Regions from separate parts of the Oceanobacillus sp. FSL K6-2867 genome, predicted to be linked through region 2. Evidence: a T-box and tRNA genes for the amino acid it is inferred to sense, from the RefSeq annotation. Region 2 holds a T-box; the other holds one or more tRNA genes.
What was found. The T-box of region 2 lies ahead of proS (proline--tRNA ligase). A T-box ahead of a tRNA ligase gene usually reads a tRNA of that ligase, here a tRNA-Pro.
Positions count from the first base shown of each region.

Region 1: it encodes a tRNA-Pro, which carries the amino acid that the T-box ahead of proS (proline--tRNA ligase) is inferred to sense. The anticodon was not compared.

Region 1 is NZ_CP150144.1:1,728,462-1,737,156, forward strand. Features, by position in the region: rRNA gene NSQ77_RS08480 (16S ribosomal RNA) at 1-778, opposite strand, end outside; tRNA gene NSQ77_RS08485 (tRNA-Ile) at 1,063-1,136, opposite strand; tRNA gene NSQ77_RS08490 (tRNA-Gly) at 1,150-1,223, opposite strand; tRNA gene NSQ77_RS08495 (tRNA-Ala) at 1,242-1,314, opposite strand; tRNA gene NSQ77_RS08500 (tRNA-Pro) at 1,322-1,398, opposite strand; tRNA gene NSQ77_RS08505 (tRNA-Arg) at 1,402-1,478, opposite strand; tRNA gene NSQ77_RS08510 (tRNA-Leu) at 1,482-1,570, opposite strand; tRNA gene NSQ77_RS08515 (tRNA-Leu) at 1,629-1,710, opposite strand; tRNA gene NSQ77_RS08520 (tRNA-Lys) at 1,714-1,789, opposite strand; tRNA gene NSQ77_RS08525 (tRNA-Thr) at 1,834-1,909, opposite strand; tRNA gene NSQ77_RS08530 (tRNA-Phe) at 1,952-2,027, opposite strand; tRNA gene NSQ77_RS08535 (tRNA-Ser) at 2,056-2,148, opposite strand; tRNA gene NSQ77_RS08540 (tRNA-Asp) at 2,160-2,236, opposite strand; tRNA gene NSQ77_RS08545 (tRNA-Met) at 2,276-2,352, opposite strand; tRNA gene NSQ77_RS08550 (tRNA-Val) at 2,386-2,461, opposite strand; tRNA gene NSQ77_RS08555 (tRNA-Glu) at 2,466-2,540, opposite strand; tRNA gene NSQ77_RS08560 (tRNA-Asn) at 2,584-2,658, opposite strand; gene abc-f (ABC-F type ribosomal protection protein) at 2,905-4,776, opposite strand; gene NSQ77_RS08570 (RAxF-45 family protein) at 4,961-5,098, opposite strand; gene NSQ77_RS08575 (MerR family transcriptional regulator) at 5,235-5,999, opposite strand; gene NSQ77_RS08580 (aminoglycoside 6-adenylyltransferase) at 6,244-7,101, opposite strand; gene NSQ77_RS08585 (aminotransferase class I/II-fold pyridoxal phosphate-dependent enzyme) at 7,289-8,563, shown strand; gene NSQ77_RS08590 (DUF72 domain-containing protein) at 8,616-8,695, opposite strand, start outside.
Region 2 is NZ_CP150144.1:1,479,824-1,488,518, forward strand. Features, by position in the region: gene NSQ77_RS07275 (amino acid ABC transporter ATP-binding protein) at 1-245, opposite strand, end outside; gene NSQ77_RS07280 (amino acid ABC transporter permease) at 238-897, opposite strand; gene NSQ77_RS07285 (ABC transporter substrate-binding protein) at 919-1,710, opposite strand; gene NSQ77_RS07290 (M20 family metallopeptidase) at 1,726-2,895, opposite strand; gene proS (proline--tRNA ligase) at 3,334-4,773, opposite strand; T-box leader at 4,846-5,067, opposite strand; gene NSQ77_RS07300 (GNAT family N-acetyltransferase) at 5,105-5,647, opposite strand; gene thiD (bifunctional hydroxymethylpyrimidine kinase/phosphomethylpyrimidine kinase) at 5,766-6,602, opposite strand; gene NSQ77_RS07310 (DUF456 domain-containing protein) at 6,626-7,111, opposite strand; gene NSQ77_RS07315 (glycerol-3-phosphate acyltransferase) at 7,136-7,759, opposite strand; gene NSQ77_RS07320 (M15 family metallopeptidase) at 7,992-8,561, shown strand.

The sequences.
Region 1 (8,695 bases), 250 kb from region 2:
GCGTCAGTTACAGACCAGAGAGTCGCCTTCGCCACTGGTGTTCCTCCACATCTCTACGCATTTCACCGCTACACGTGGAATTCCACTCTCCTCTTCTGTACTCAAGTCCTCCAGTTTCCAATGACCCTCCACGGTTAAGCCGTGGGCTTTCACATCAGACTTAAAAGACCGCCTGCGAGCGCTTTACGCCCAATAATTCCGGACAACGCTTGCCACCTACGTATTACCGCGGCTGCTGGCACGTAGTTAGCCGTGGCTTTCTGGTTAGGTACCGTCAAGGCTGGGTCAGTTACTACCCAACTTGTTCTTCCCTAACAACAGAGTTTTACGATCCGAAAACCTTCATCACTCACGCGGCGTTGCTCCGTCAGACTTTCGTCCATTGCGGAAGATTCCCTACTGCTGCCTCCCGTAGGAGTCTGGGCCGTGTCTCAGTCCCAGTGTGGCCGATCACCCTCTCAGGTCGGCTACGCATCGTCGCCTTGGTGAGCCGTTACCCCACCAACTAGCTAATGCGCCGCGGGCCCATCTGTAAGTGACAGCCGAAACCGTCTTTTATCTTCTCACCATGAGATGAAAAGTATTATCCGGTATTAGCTCACGTTTCCGCGAGTTATCCCGATCTTACAGGCAGGTTGCCCACGTGTTACTCACCCGTCCGCCGCTCATTCCACAAACATCACCTCAGATGAGGGTCAGTTTGCTTCCTGCGCTCGACTTGCATGTATTAGGCACGCCGCCAGCGTTCGTCCTGAGCCAAGATCAAACTCTCCAAAAAAGTTTGTAATACTTAGCTGTTGTAGAAGCTGACTTCTACTTGTTTTAAAAAGAAAAACGAGTTTCCTTTTTCTTGACATACTGGTTGTTTTGTTCAGTTTTCAAAGAGCAAATTTGTTGGTTGCTTTCCTTAAAAAGCGACTTTATTAATATATCATATCTATTAATTTGTTGTCAATAACTTTTTTGAAATATTTTTTGAAACATTTCGTTTGTTTTCGACAACTTTTATACTATATCATCTTCCAAAAAGGAAGTCAACATCTTTTTTCAAAAAAAGATGAATGGGCCTGAGTGGACTCGAACCACCGACCTCACGCTTATCAGGCGTGCGCTCTAACCAGCTGAGCTACAGGCCCATATATGGTAATTTGGAGCGGGTGAAGGGAATCGAACCCTCATCATCAGCTTGGAAGGCTGAGGTTTTACCACTAAACTACACCCGCATATTAAGTTAGCAAAAGTGGAGCCTAGCGGGATCGAACCGCTGACCTCCTGCGTGCAAGGCAGGCGCTCTCCCAGCTGAGCTAAGGCCCCAAATAAATGGTCGGGAAGACAGGATTCGAACCTGCGACCCCTTGGTCCCAAACCAAGTGCTCTACCAAGCTGAGCTACTTCCCGTAATGGCGCGCCCGAGAGGAGTCGAACCCCTAACCTCTTGATCCGTAGTCAAACGCTCTATCCAATTGAGCTACGGGCGCATATGGTGCCGAGGACCGGAATCGAACCGGTACGGTAGTCACCTACCGCAGGATTTTAAGTCCTGTGCGTCTGCCAGTTCCGCCACCCCGGCAAGGGTTTGAAATCGGGATACCAACATTAAGCCGGTACTCCTCTAAGACAAAATACGATGCGGGTGAAGGGACTTGAACCCCCACGTCCGAAGACACTAGATCCTAAGTCTAGCGCGTCTGCCAATTCCGCCACACCCGCAAATGGTGAGCCATGAAGGATTCGAACCTTCGACCCTTTGATTAAAAGTCAAATGCTCTACCGACTGAGCTAATGGCTCAAGATAAATAACGCTACATTAAAGTCTTATTTACTTGTATAAAATGGTGCCGGCCAGAGGACTTGAACCCCCAACCTACTGATTACAAGTCAGTTGCTCTACCAATTGAGCTAGGCCGGCATGTGTCTTGCTATAAACCAATAGGTTATATAGAAAGAAAAATGGTGGCTCGGGACGGAATCGAACCGCCGACACACGGATTTTCAGTCCGTTGCTCTACCGACTGAGCTACCGAGCCAAATAATATGTATTTTATTGAAGTTAAATGGAGGAGGTAGAGGGATTCGAACCCCCGCGCGGTTTGACCCGCCTGTCGGTTTTCAAGACCGATCCCTTCAGCCAGACTTGGGTATACCTCCGACAATTTAAATGGCGGTCCGGACGGGACTCGAACCCGCGACCTCCTGCGTGACAGGCAGGCATTCTAACCAACTGAACTACCGGACCATTTTATAAAACAAATCTAATTTCAGGTTATAAATCATTTGGTTGCGGGGGCAGGATTTGAACCTACGACCTTTGGGTTATGAGCCCAACGAGCTACCAGACTGCTCCACCCCGCGATATAATTAATGTATTTCATAATAAAGAAAAGATGGTGGAGGATGCAGGGCTCGAACCTGCGACCCCCTGCTTGTAAGGCAGGTGCTCTCCCAGCTGAGCTAATCCTCCATGTTGGTGACCCGTACGGGATTCGAACCCGTGTTACCGCCGTGAAAGGGCGGTGTCTTAACCGCTTGACCAACGGGCCAACATATTATGAGCAAACTCGACATTACTTCATACAATCAAAATGGCTCCACAGGTAGGATTCGAACCTACGACCGATCGGTTAACAGCCGATTGCTCTACCACTGAGCTACTGTGGAATAATGTAACAGCGAGATTTATCTTATTACATATTTTTAATAAAGTCAATGCCTAAATTAAAAATATGTAAAAAAAACTAAAAAAAAGTTGTAAAACCACTGTTTTTACCTGAATTCCCCGCATCTCTTCCTATGGTAATTCTTACTTTGATAGAATTATAGAGCTCTTTCCAGTCATTTCCATAACATCTAAAAGAGCTCCACCTTATTTATCTCCATCTTTAATCTACTCTAAGCAAACACTTTCTAAGAATTTAAACGCACATACAACTTCTCCCAAACTTTCTCCAATTCCTCTTTTTCTATATACACTTTCTGCAAAACATCTAAATCCTGAATTTCTTCTAGTCTTTTTTCTAATATCGAAATGTTATACTCTACCTTTTCTATCTCCTTTTCCAGCTTCTCATTCTTCAAAAGCTGATCTTCCCTATTTACCGGTTCTTGTTTTTTCCTTCTATCTACCAATTTAAATTGTTCTTGATACGGTTTTAATGCATTCAACTTTTCTCTTGCCCATGTATAGTTCCCCCCAAAACGATAAACTGTTTTGGCATCAATCCAATAAACTTCTTCAAACAGCTTATTTAGAAAATAACGATCGTGAGAAACAGCAACAATTGTCCCCCTATAATCCTCAAGCGCTTCTTCCAATACTTCACGTGACTCAATATCCAAATGGTTTGTTGGTTCATCCAGAACAAGAACGTTTATGTCCTGGTACATCAATTGCGCTAACCGAAGGCGCATCTTTTCTCCTCCGCTAAGCATGGAAACCTTTTGAAAGACCATATGACCGTAAAATAAGAACCTAGCTAAAATGTGTCTTGCTTCTCCTTCTGTAACATGCACATCATTTCGGAACACATCTATTACAGTCTCACCCTCTAGCTGAGTAAAAATTTGCTGAGATAGATACCCTGCTTTTACATTACTCCCAATTCGTACTTCTCCTTCATCTGCACATAATTGCTTTAACATCAATTTTATTAATGTAGATTTCCCCGTTCCATTTTCTCCCACAATAGCAACACGTTGCTGGTATCTAATATGCATATTTACTTTAGTGAAAAGCTCTCGGTCACCGAAGCGTTTCGAAACATCTTTTAGAATAATAACATCCTTTCCACTTCGGTCAGAGGTTTCCATTTCTAGATTCATTTTCTTATGACTCAATACAGGACGGTTTATCTTTTCCATCCGTTCTAAAGCTCGCTCCATGTTCCGTGCTCGTTTATGCAAACCTTCATTTGGCGGATTTGCCCGGTTTGCCCATTCTCGCAATCGCTTAATAGCTTCTTTCATTTTCTTGATTTTCTTTTGCTGTTCCTCATACGCCTGAAATTCTTTTAATACACGTTTCTCCTTTTCCCTTATATAACCAGAGAAATTTGTGGCATAACTTGTAATCTCACCATCCTCCAAATCCAATACCTTACCTACAACCTCATCAAGAAAGTATCGATCATGCGAAACAATCACGACGGTCCCTTGATATCCCTGCAAAAAGTCACTTAGCCATTCCACCGCCATTAAGTCTAAATGATTTGTCGGTTCATCAAGTAATAGCAAATCCGGTTCTTTTAAAAGCGAGAGACCTAGACCTACCTTTGTCTTCTCACCACCGCTCAAGCTAGAAAAAGGATGCTCCAGCAAATCATGGATATTCAGTCCATTCACGATTTTATCTATATTTGCCTCAATCTCATAGCCACCTTTTCGTGCAAAGTGATCTTGAAAATTGCCATAATCACGCATTAATTTCTCTAGACATTCCATTTTTGTCTCCTTAGTCATCGCAATCTCAAGCTGCATCATCTTTTCCTTCACATGGTTGAGCTCTGAAAAGGCATTATTCAATACATCTTTTGTTGTCAGCTCTGAATAAGCTTCTGGGATTTGGGCCAGATACCCTATTTTCGTCTCTTTCCTCCAATGGATTTTCCCAAAGTCAGGTGCTTCCTCACCGGATAAAATTCGAAATAACGTGGATTTCCCGCTTCCATTCCGACCAACGAGCCCCACTCGTTCATTTTCCATAATTTCAAATGATATATTTTCAAAGATTGAGTTTCCTCCATACATTTTTGATACTTGATTTACACTGCATGCGATCATAATATCTTCCTCCCGCTCACTAAATTGATTTTTCATATATCATCACCCGCTAAATACAACAAAAAAAGCCATAGGAAACATAACAATCCCATAGCTTTTATTCATAAGAGCACACAAAAAGGGAGAGCATGAAAAGCTCTCCCTTTTAAAAGCCCATATCTTAATTGTGGATTTAGAGATGTTTTCACCGTTTTAAACTTGCTATATAGTTGCTAAAAAAGGGCATACGTATCCCGTTATCAACTAATACAGCAAATTTTGCACGGCTAAAATATAAAAAATCCGTCCAGTAACCGTACACAAAAACAGTTTGATTAAACATCCCTACCCACCTCCGTTCATTTATTTCTTTTATTTTATTGGATTTTTAATTCCTTTTCAAGAGTGAAATAAAAATATGCAAATAATAGGCCCCATTCTGAAAATATATCAAAACAGGGCTCAACTTAACATCTATCTTATTTTTTCATCCCAAGGTAAATGAGAATAGCATCTCTTAAAAATTCAGTTGCCCCTTCTGCAGCCTTATCATAAAAGGCTGTAAAGCGCTCATCAGCAACATACATCTCTGCAAGACCTGCATGCGCTTCTTTTGAATAACTGCCCCAGGAGTACATTAACCATTGCTTATGCTTGGCAGCTACTTCCTGCGCTAACTTGGAAGCAGGATTACCTTTTTCATAAGCTTTCTCAAGCAATACCATGATTTCTTCTCCTAAATCATTCATTGCTTTGAAGTCTTCCTCAGACATCCCTCTTAGCTTAGCATTACTTGAATCAATCGTTTTATCACCATATTTACTACGAATTTCTTCCCCGTACTTTTTCTCATTTTCCTCAATTAATTTATCCTTGAACGCTGCGAATTTCTCTTTATCCTGCATCGGAATACCTCCTTCAATACTTGCAATCGTTCCTTTAACGGTTGCCATTAGTTTGTCAAGACGGGCACGCTTTTGTGCTAGCAATTGATAATGTGATTTTAATGCTTCTGTTTGATCAAATGTGGGGTCGCTGATTATTTTCTTAATATCTTCCAGACTAACTTCCAGTTCACGGTAAAACAGGATTTGCTGAAGCAAATCAACTTCTTTCTGTCCGTAAATTCGGTAACCGGAAGAATTAATTCGTGCTGGTTTTAGCAGTCCGATTTGATCATAATATCTGAGTGTGCGGCCGCTCACACCAGAAATCAGAGCTAATTTTTTTACGGTATATTCCATCTGTAACCCTCCTGACAGTTACCATCTTAAACCTTTACGCTACGTAAAGGTCAAGGATTAATTAAAAAACAAATGTTAAGTCCAATTACAGGCGAATCAGGCGCTCCAAAATATGCAGCAGTAGCCCTCCACAAATAATGGTTAACGTAAAAATAGACTTGTATAGCCCCACATCCGATCATGCATTGTACATTATCCCCCTTGTTAAAAATCATTTATTTTAAAACTGCGACCAATAAATATCCTAAGCATCTGGTCCTAACTGTTGAACATGCTTCAAGTATGCTTTCACGTTTTCTGCTTCCTCAAAGGAGTACGTAAAACCAAAATGCTTTGCAACCACTATGGCAACTTCCTCAAATAGCGCTGTCATTGTGAATAAAGCTCGCCACGCATGTTCATACGAACCGCTGGGAAAAGTTTTTAAAAGTCGCGTCCATGTCTCGTCATCAACATAACGCTTTAAATACTTCCCGTTTTTTCCAATGCTAAGTGAAAAATCAGTTTCTATACCCGTCTTCCATTCAAGCATTTTCATTAGCATCGACCGGCAGATATTCATATGATCAAACGCATACAAAATTTCCTCGCGCCACAATCCTTTTGCGACGTATGTGGATACCCACCAAAATTCCTTGCAGCAATCAGCAAATAAGAAAGCAGATGGCTTTTTCACCCAATACCCTTCATCACTCGGCGGGGATAGTATCGGCATGCTATCATCCTTATCTAATAAAACAACTGTTAATCCGTCTTCACGACAATACGCTTCTTTCTCTTCTATCGGCGCAAGTATCAAATCAATCCGATTACCATCTTTAAATAGCATCAAATAAGAAAACCTGCCTTCAAGCGTTGGTGGAAACATGGTCATATTTTCCGGTGTTTGCATCATAATACGGTCCCCAAACACATCTATCCAATTCGGATCGTCTATAAAGGAACCTATATCTGAAACAAGATAAACAATATCGTAATCCTGAAAAAGATCGCTAGGAACATTTCGATTTACTCTTGAACCATTCATAGCTGCTGCCCTAATTCTGCTATCTTCTTTTGCAACGTTTAAAATCAGTTCCATCATTTCTTGTTCAGACCGCATGTGACATACCCTCCATATTCATCTAAAATATTTCTTTTATTATATAAAGAATCAGCTCGGTTCCCCTACTATTTATAAGCTATTATTTTCTGCATTTTTTTTGATAAACTTTACAATTTCACTCCCGAGTTTAAAACCCATCTGTTATAATGTTTCTAATAACATGAAGATAAAGGGGCATATTTCATTGACTACTATAAACGCATTAGATCACGAAGCATTACGTATAATGTATTCCAGCCTAATGGAAGAGTATGATGCTTTTAAAGCAAAAAATTTATCCTTAAATATGGCAAGGGGCAAGCCTAGTCCAGAGCAGCTGGATTTATCCTTGAACCTCCTTAACAAAATAGATTCACTTGATGTTAAAGATTCTATTGATATCCGAAATTACGGTGGGCTCGATGGATTAACAGAAATGAAAGAGTTATTCGCACAGCTCCTTCAGGTTGACACGAATGAAGTGATTGTGGGTGGCAACTCCAGTCTTAGCTTAATGCATGATACAATTTCCAGAGCATTGCTTAAAGGCGTTGTCGGTAGTGATGCTCCCTGGGTCAAAGCACCTAAGGTTAAGTTTTTATGTCCAAGTCCTGGGTATGATAGACATTTTGCCATCTGTGAAATGTATGACATTGAAATGATAACAATTGATATGCTGAGTGATGGTCCAGATATGGATCAGGTGGAAAAACTTGTTCGTAATGATGATACGATAAAAGGTATTTGGTGTGTACCAAAATACAGTAATCCTGAAGGAACAACATACAGTGATGAGGTTGTCGATCGTCTTGCTAACATGGAAACAAAAGCAAAAGACTTTCGTATTTTCTGGGATGATGCCTACACCGTCCATCATCTGACAGATAACCCACCGGTCCTAAAAAATATCCTGAAGGCTTGTAAAGACGCCGGAAACCCAAACCGTGTCTTTATCTTTGCTTCAACATCTAAAGTAACTTTCCCTGGGTCAGGTGTTGCTGTAATGGCTGCAAGTGAAGAAAATATCGGCTTTACCAAAAAACTGCTAGGTGTACAGACGATCGGGGCAGATAAAATAAATCAATTACGCCATGTACGTTTCTTAAAAGATGCAGAGAACGTGAAGCTTCATATGAAAAAACATGCTGAAATTATTAAACCTAAATTTGACCTGGTGTTAAATAAACTGGAATCAGAGCTGGGTAAAGAAGGAATTGCTTCATGGAGCAAGCCTGAAGGCGGCTATTTTATTAGCTTAAATACACTTGATGGCTGTGCTGCAGAGGTAGTGAAACTTGCATCCGATGCTGGGGTTACACTAACAGGTGCTGGGGCAACCTATCCATATGGAAAAGACCCAAGGGATCGAAATATTCGAATCGCACCTACCTTCCCAGGCCTGACAGAACTAGAAGCTGCTATGGACGTATTTTGTCTCTGCGTGAAATTAGCAAGTATTAAAAAACGACTAGGACAGTGAAACCAAAGAAAGCCATCCTTTTAAAAGGATGGCTTTCTTTTTCTATACCTGATTAAAACAAACCGAGCTGCCTTGGAGCAAGCCCCTCGTATTCAATACCTAGCATGGCTTGAAACTCTTTTGCATTGCCAG
Region 2 (8,695 bases):
ACCATCCCAATATTTTTTCGTATTTTTAATTTATCCACTTTACCCGCTGTAATATTTAAGTCATTTATATGAATTTCACCTGATGTTGGCTGCTCCAAAAGATTCAAACATCGTAAAAACGTAGATTTACCAGACCCGGATGGTCCAATAACAGCAACAACTTCACCATGCTTTATCGTTGTAGAGATACCTTTTAGAACTTCATTTTTTCCAAATGTTTTAGATAAATTCGATGTATTAATCACTCTGTCTCATCCTCCGTTCTACAAGTCCACCAATTTTCGTGAGAATGAATACCATTACCCAATAAATTAGTCCAGCAAATAAAAGCGGCTCAAAATTACGATAAATATCTGCACCGACAATTTGTGCTCGGCGCATTAAATCTAAATAACCAATTGTAGAAACGATAGCTGATTCCTTTGTTAATGTAATAAACTCATTCATCAATGCAGGAAGAATATTTTTAAAAGCCTGTGGCAGGATAATATTCAGCATCATGGATTTATATGGAACCCCAAGCGCTTCTGCCGCTTCTGTTTGCCCCTTATCAACCGCCATAATTCCAGCACGAATAATTTCAGATACATATGCAGCTGAGTTCAGACCAAATGCAAGCACCGCTGAAACAAATGCCGTTATATCAATTCCTGTCAGCTGTGGCACTGCAAAATAGATAATCATTAATTGCAAAATAAGCGGTGTCCCTCTAAAAATAGACGTATACGCATCTGCAATCCATTTTAATACAGGTACCTTTGTAATTTTGCAGATTGCTAATAATGTACCAAGAATAAATCCTACAATAATCGATATACTTACAAACTGTAATGTTGCCCCTATTCCTTTCATTATAAAAGGAATATAAGGCACGATTTGGTTAAAGTCCAAATTCATGCCTACCACCTCAATTCCCTGCTATTCTGATTCTGTTAACCATTTTTCCTGTAATTCTTCAATTTTCCCATTGGACTGAAGTTCTTCCAGTACCGTATTAACTTCTTCCACTAATTCGCTATCTTTCGGGAATGCAATTGCCATTCCAGGAGATACGGTTGTTGGATCATCAAAGCCAACAAATCCTTGTGATTCAATATAACCTGTCGCTACTTCTTTATCCATATACATTACATCAAGACGATTCGAATTCATTTCTTGCACTAAGATCCCTGCTGTATCCACTTTTTTCACTTCAAAGCCATATTCTTTACTCAATTCATCGGCACCCTCTTCTTGAATGGTTCCAAGCTGAACGCCTACCGTTTTCCCTTTTAAATCTTCCAAGCTTTCTACTGGTGCATCTTTCTTCGTTACAAACATTTCGCCAGAACGATTATATTCGGTAGAAAAATCAACATTTTTTCTTCTATCCTCTGTTGCACTCATTCCCGCCATAACCATATCCACACGTCCAGCTTGCAGAGCACCAACCAGACCATCAAAATTCATATCTTCAATCTTTAGCTCATAGCCTAATTCATCGGCAATTAATTGTGCTAGTTCAATATCAAATCCAATAAAATTACCTTCTGTATCATAGGATTCAAATGGCGGGAAGTCTGCTGATGTTGCCATCGTTAGTACTTCCTTATTTCCTGTATCGTCTGAACCTGTATTATTTTCATTTCCATTTTCTGTTTCACTTGTTCCACATGCCGCCAATAGAGCAATAATTGCTGCTGCCAAGAATAGCTTTAATGAAAATTTCATGTGATTACCCCTTTATTATTTTTTATTTTTTGTTTTTTTAAATTCCTTTTGTATTGCTTCCAGTAATTCACAATCTGTTAATACATCATAGCCTGTCATTGCTAATGATAGTGCGCCATCACGAAGGGCTTGATGTCCAGCTTCTGTTATAGTGGTATCAGCAAACTCCTTTGTATGCGGAACGAGTTCTGATGCATTCATGCCAATATAAGGATGGATTGCTGGAACAACCTGGCTTACATTCCCCATATCAATCGAACCATATGTCTCCTTTGGTGGAAAAACAGTTTGATTACTCGTTTGCTTCAAGTTTTTCGTGTATGTGTCAGATAGTGCCTGATTTGTGATCATATTGTCATAGCTTAATTCATAGTTAGATATTTCGACTGAAGCACCCGTCATACTTGCTGCACCCTCTGCAATATGTTTTACCTTTTCAACAACTTCATTCAAATAATCACGGCTTTTTGCTCGGACATAAAACTGCGCTGTCGCTTTGTCCGGAACAACGTTTGCCGCCAGGCCACCTTCTGAAATAATTCCATGAATTCGTACATCTGAAGTGACATGCTGGCGAAGTGCGTTTATCCCATTAAATAATTGAATCACACTATCCAGTGCATTAATCCCCTGCTCTGGAGAAGCTGCTGCATGTGATGATTTTCCAAAATATCTGAATTGGATGGCATCCATTGCGAGTGATTCTCCACTCTCATGAGAGGTCCCTCCAGGGTGAACAATCATCGCTGCATCAATATCATCAAATGTACCTTGCTCACTCATAGGTACTTTGGCTCCGTTTGTTTCTTCTGCCGGTGTCCCAAGCACAACTACACTTCCACCTGTCTCATGGATAAGTTTACTTAGTGCAGCTGCAGCACCAGCGCTCATCGTTCCGATTAAATTATGACCACAGCCATGACCAACACCGGGTAATGCATCATATTCTGCTAAATATGCAATTTTGGGGCCTGGTTTTCCACTATTAAATTCTGCTTTAAATGCTGTCTCTCTTCCCGCTATATTTGTTTTTATTTCAAATTGATGTTCTTTTAAAAATGCAACTAGCTTTTGCATCGACTGATATTCTTGGTCTCCAAGCTCTGGATGTTCATATAAATAATCACTGATATCACATAGCTGCTGTTTAATTCCTTCTATTTCTTTCGTTAATTGCTGCTTCATTATTTCCTCCACGAAATGTATATTTATTAGTTTATATGTATATTTATAGCATAAATATACTAGATTGCCAATAGCTTATTATAAAAATAAATAGAGGCAGTATTTTCAAATTAATCGATTAATTCATTTGTTAAAGCGGGTTGCTGATAGATTTGAGAAATGGATTACTAAGGATAAGATTTCTTGTATTTGTGATTATCTCATATGGAGTGGCGTGCGAGATGTATGAATATGCGATTTTGCGAGCAGGGATTATGTAAATGTGTGCATCTAGCTTGTTTATGCCATATTCACAGATTCACGATATAAATTATCGAATCTGTGATTCATAACTTTAGCATGCTGGGCTTTTCCTCGTTTATGCTCACTTTTTTGATTATGCTTTTTATCTAAAAAAGCGAGCATTGATTTTAAACAATGCTCGCTTCTTAAGATTTATTAATATGCTTTAGCCCAAATAACTAATTCCTTGGCTTCTTCGCCACAGCATACACATGTGTCTGCAACCTTTTCTTGCTCGAATGGAATACAGCGTGATGTTGCTGTTGTATCTTCTTTGATTTTTTCTTCACATTTAACATCGCCACACCACATCGCTTTAATGAATCCGCCTTTTTCTTCCAATGTTTGCTTAAAGCTATCCATATCTGTTGCAATGGTAGTCATTTCATTGCGATGGGCTAATGCTTTGTCATATAAATTTTGTTGTACTTCTTCCAATAACGCTGGTAAACGGTCTTCCAGCTCAGTTAGTGCTACAAACTCTTTCTCACCTGTATCACGGCGTGCAAGCACAACTTGATCTTTTTCAATATCTTTTGGTCCCATTTCAATACGAACAGGGATACCTTTCATTTCATATTCATTGAATTTCCAGCCTGGCATTTTGTCGCTCGCATCAATATCGACACGCACAATATCTTTTAATTGATCACGTAATGCGTATGCTTTTTCCAACACGCCTTCTTTATGCTGTGCGATTGGCACAATCATTGCTTGTGTTGGTGCAATACGTGGTGGTACGACTAAACCTCGATTATCACCGTGCACCATAATTAATGCACCCATGATTCGTGTTGAAAGTCCCCAAGATGTTTGGTGAACAAACTGGCTTTCTCCATTTTCATCTAGATACGTAATATCAAATGCTTCAGCAAATCCGGAACCAAAGTGATGAGAGGTTGCAGATTGTAATGCTTTCCCATCATGCATTAAACTTTCAATTGTTAATGTATATTTTGCCCCTGCAAATTTTTCCTTATCTGTTTTGCGTCCTTTGAGAACTGGGATTGCTAAATACTTTTCCACAAGCGATGCATAGACCTCTAACATGCGATTCGTTTCTTCTGATGCTTCTTCGTCTGTAGCATGCGCGGTATGACCTTCCTGCCAATGGAATTCAGATGAACGCAAGAATGGACGTGTTGTTTTTTCCCAGCGCACCACATTTGCCCATTGATTATAAAGCTTCGGCAGGTCACGGTATGAATGAATATTTTTAGAATAATAGTCACAGAACAGCACTTCTGATGTCGGGCGCACAGCAATTCGTTCCGTTAATTCATCGTCTCCGCCATGTGTTACCCAAGCAACTTCCGGTGCAAAACCTTCCACATGATCTTTCTCCTTTTGCAAAAGACTCTCAGGAATGAATAATGGAAAAGCAACATTTGAATGTCCGGTTTCTTTAAACTTACGGTCTAATTCATCTTTAATATTCTCCCAAATTGCATAGCCATATGGCTTAATAATCATCGTTCCACGCACTTGCCCATAATCAACTAATTCCGCTTGTTTTACAACATCGGTATACCATTGCGCGAAATCGTCTTCCATTGCAGTTACTTTCTCAACAAACTGCTTATTTTTTTTACCCAAACGTAACACCTCATTATGATAAATATTTTATAAGGTTATAGCCTCTTAAATACAAAAATTCCTCCATCCGAAAAAAGGGACCGAGGTTTGGTGGTACCACCCTTGTTTGCATGGGAAATCCCCTTGCACACTTCACTTGATAACGGTTATAAACCGCGCGCATCTTCTTGGCTATGCCTTTTTGACGGCGAACTCTGAGGCAGGTTCTAATTCTAGTCTAACGGAAATTCACACCAATCATTTCCTCTCTTAGAAAGACAAACAAATTATACTAGTCCTCATCAATGTTTCATGTATTTCATATTTAATATATAGGTATGAAATTATAAAGTCAAGGTTTACTGGTAATCAACTTTTCATAAAGAGAAAACTTGTCCTCTCCATTCGCTGCAGTACCCTTTAATTCAAAGCCAGCTCGTTGATAAAGTTGGTTCAAAGCTGGATTATCGGCTACACAGTCCAAACGAATCCTCCCATTTTCCAAGCGGATATTTAGAGCAATCCAATCGAGCAATTTTCTGCCAATCTGCTGTCTGCGATATGCTTGCGCTACTGCTAATCGATGAATATAAAAAGCATAGCCCTTAGCTTCTCCCCATAGCTCCATATCCCATTCATTTTGCACATCAGACAGATTCATCGTTGCAGCTAAACTTCCACGATTCTCAACGACATAGGTTGTACCAACTAAAATTCCTTGTTTAATCTCAGTCGTTTCTCCACCGTTTCGTAAATATTCCCATTGGGAAATACCTTTCACTTCTAACCAGCGAGCAGCACCTTGCAATAGCTGAATAACCGCTTCTGTATCTTCCACCGTTGCTTTCCTTACTTTATACTCTCCAAATGTATCCTCGTGAAATAACTTCTGCATTGGCTTTCCTGCCTCTCTTCAATAGCTTGTCCACGTTCATCTGCAGTACGTGTGCCACCTGCTGCAACAAAATCATTTATATAATCGACATTAATCCATACAAATTTTATTCCCCTATTCATGTTAATGTTTCGATTTTAATCGAATGTGCTTCACCAAATTTCCGTGATGCTGCATGATAGGTTGGACCTACAATATCTGTATAGGAAAAACCATGCTCTATTGCCGTTGTTACAAAGCTTTTTGCCTTACCAACTGCATCTGCTACGGCTTGTCCTTTTGTTAAATTCGCTGTAATCGCTGCAGAATACGTGCATCCGGCTCCACTTGTATTTACTGTATTAATTCGGGGTGCTGTAAAGGTTGTTAATGCAGTTCCATCATACAGCACATCAACTGCTGGTCCTTTTAGTCTTCCGCCTTTCACAAGGACATTTTTTGCCCCAAGCTGGTGTAAATCTACTGCAGCTTGTTTTAAATCATCAACTGTATTTAATTCTCTGCCACCTAAAAGTATCGATGCCTCTGGTACATTTGGCGTGATAATCGTGGCCATCGGTATCAATTGATGGATCAACGCCTCAATTGCATCGGCTTTTAATAATTTGGAATTCATTTTTCCAATCATTACAGGGTCAACAACGATTGTCTTAATTTCTTTTTCTTGAATTAGACGAGCAACCACCTCGATTACTTCTTTGGAAAATAACATCCCCGTTTTTACACCATCAGCGCCAACCTGTTTCATTGCGGTCGCAAACTGTGCTTCAATCGCTTCAATGGATTGAAGATGAACATTCTTATTCGTCTCCGGATGGCGCCCAACAATCGCGGTGATAATACTCATGCCATACGCGTCTAATTCTTCAAATGTTTTTAAATCCGCCTGTATCCCAGCACTCCCCCCTGCTGCAGATCCGGCAATTGTTATTACTCTTACTGGAAATTCCATCATTATACCTTTCTCCTAACTAGATTTTAAAACAACACTAATATAAAAAACCAAATAATCATAACGATTTGAATCACAACTTTTGCAATAGAGCCACCTAGAAATCCCAGCAGTGAACCAATGGATGCACGGAATGCTTCTTTAGTGGTTCTTTTTTGCACCATTTCAATAAGAAACACGGTTATAAAAGGGACATAAATAATCCCGAATGGTGGTGTAATAAATGAGCCAATAATTACTGCGATTGCGGCACCGCGTTCTCCGGATTTACTGCCACCGAATTTTTTTACAAAATAACTGTTTGCAATAATATCCGCCACAATTAGCAGCACAGTAAATACAACCATAACTATCCAGAAAATCAAATTCAGCTCTTCGCTGTTTAATACAAAGTGATACAGTAAAAATCCACCCCATAGCACGAGTACAGATGGTACGATTGGGAAAATAATTCCTGCAAAGCTTAGGATAAATAAAACTGAAATAACAATCCAAATTAGAATATCTAACATAATTGCCTCCATTTATTAACTCATTTAAGAGACTTTTTTACGAATCATACTCGATAGTTTTGTCTCTTCCTTTCTAATAATACGTTTATAATTCTCCATATGTTTCATAATACTCAAGACAGAAAGCAAAATAACAATCCATGTTGGTTCAAGTCCAAAAAACAGGTATGTCGTAACAAGAAAAGAGAGATACATGCAAAGGACGCCAATTACGAGATAGTCGGTTGCGAATGTAAAGACAAGTAATATTCCTATCCCAATGAGTGCTATTTTCCAATCAATTGCAATAAGCGCACCGACTAGTGATGCAGTCCCTTTCCCACCACTGAACTTCATTGTGACCGGATAATTATGTCCAATAATCACAAAAAATACGGTTGTATAGATTAATAGATATTTCCAATCTCCTGTAATTCCATGCTCCGTTATAATAAATAACATAAGTAAAATAGCTAATGTGGCTTTAAAAATATCAATAAGCGCTACGAGAACACCATATTTCCACCCTAATATAATTGTCGTATTTGAAGCCCCAGCATTTTTAACACCACTGTTTTTAATATCTACGTTCTTCATTTTACCGACTAACTGTGATCCGTGAAGACATCCAAACAGGTAGCCAATAACCCCGGCAATCAAAAAATACATATGCATTCCCCTTTCATTCAAGATGGAGATTGTAGACTAATTTCACTAAGCATGTTATAAAAGCAACTCTATTATAACAAATTGTAGCCGCAGTTCTGTTTAATCTATTTATTAAATTTTATGTTATTGGTGCAGAAGTTAAGTTATGGTAAAATAAACTATTCATTCGCCTTAAATTGAGCATCGGCATTTCGTTGCAAATGCCGATGCTCGAAAGGAAGTTTTATAAAAAATGAAGCGATGGAGCACAACATTTGTATCTTGGATTATTATTATCCTTTTTCTAGTTCTTTTATTTTATGTTTATAATAAATGGAATGGTGAACATCATTTATATATTGATGAAGAGGCACCACTGCCGGACGGATTACATCCGCTCGTTGAGGAAAACCAGAATAAGCTTATTGAAATTGCTGCATCACAAGGGATTGAGGTCATTATTACCCAAGGATTCCGCACATTCGAACAACAGGATACCCTTTATGAACAAGGCAGAACAACTCCTGGCAATATTGTAACAAATGCAAAAGGCGGACAATCCTATCATAATTATGGCCTGGCAATTGATTATGCATTACGAAATATAAATGGAGATATTATCTGGGACATTCATTATGATGGGAATAACAATGGCAGATCCGATTGGTTTGAGGTTGCTGATATGGCAAAAGATTTAGGATTTGAATGGGGCGGGGATTGGAATAATTTCAAGGATTATCCACACTTGCAAATGAGCTTTGATTTGAGTCTTGGCCAATTACAAAGAGGAATGCGTCCGCCTAATAATGGGACAGACAACTAAGCTGATTTAACTTTGCAGGCAGAGCTTCTATATAAAGATAAAACAGAAAGGGATTTTCAACTTCACCCAACTTGAAGAGACTGGGGCAAAAGTATTTCTATCTAAAAAATCCGAACATTAATGGTCCAAACATC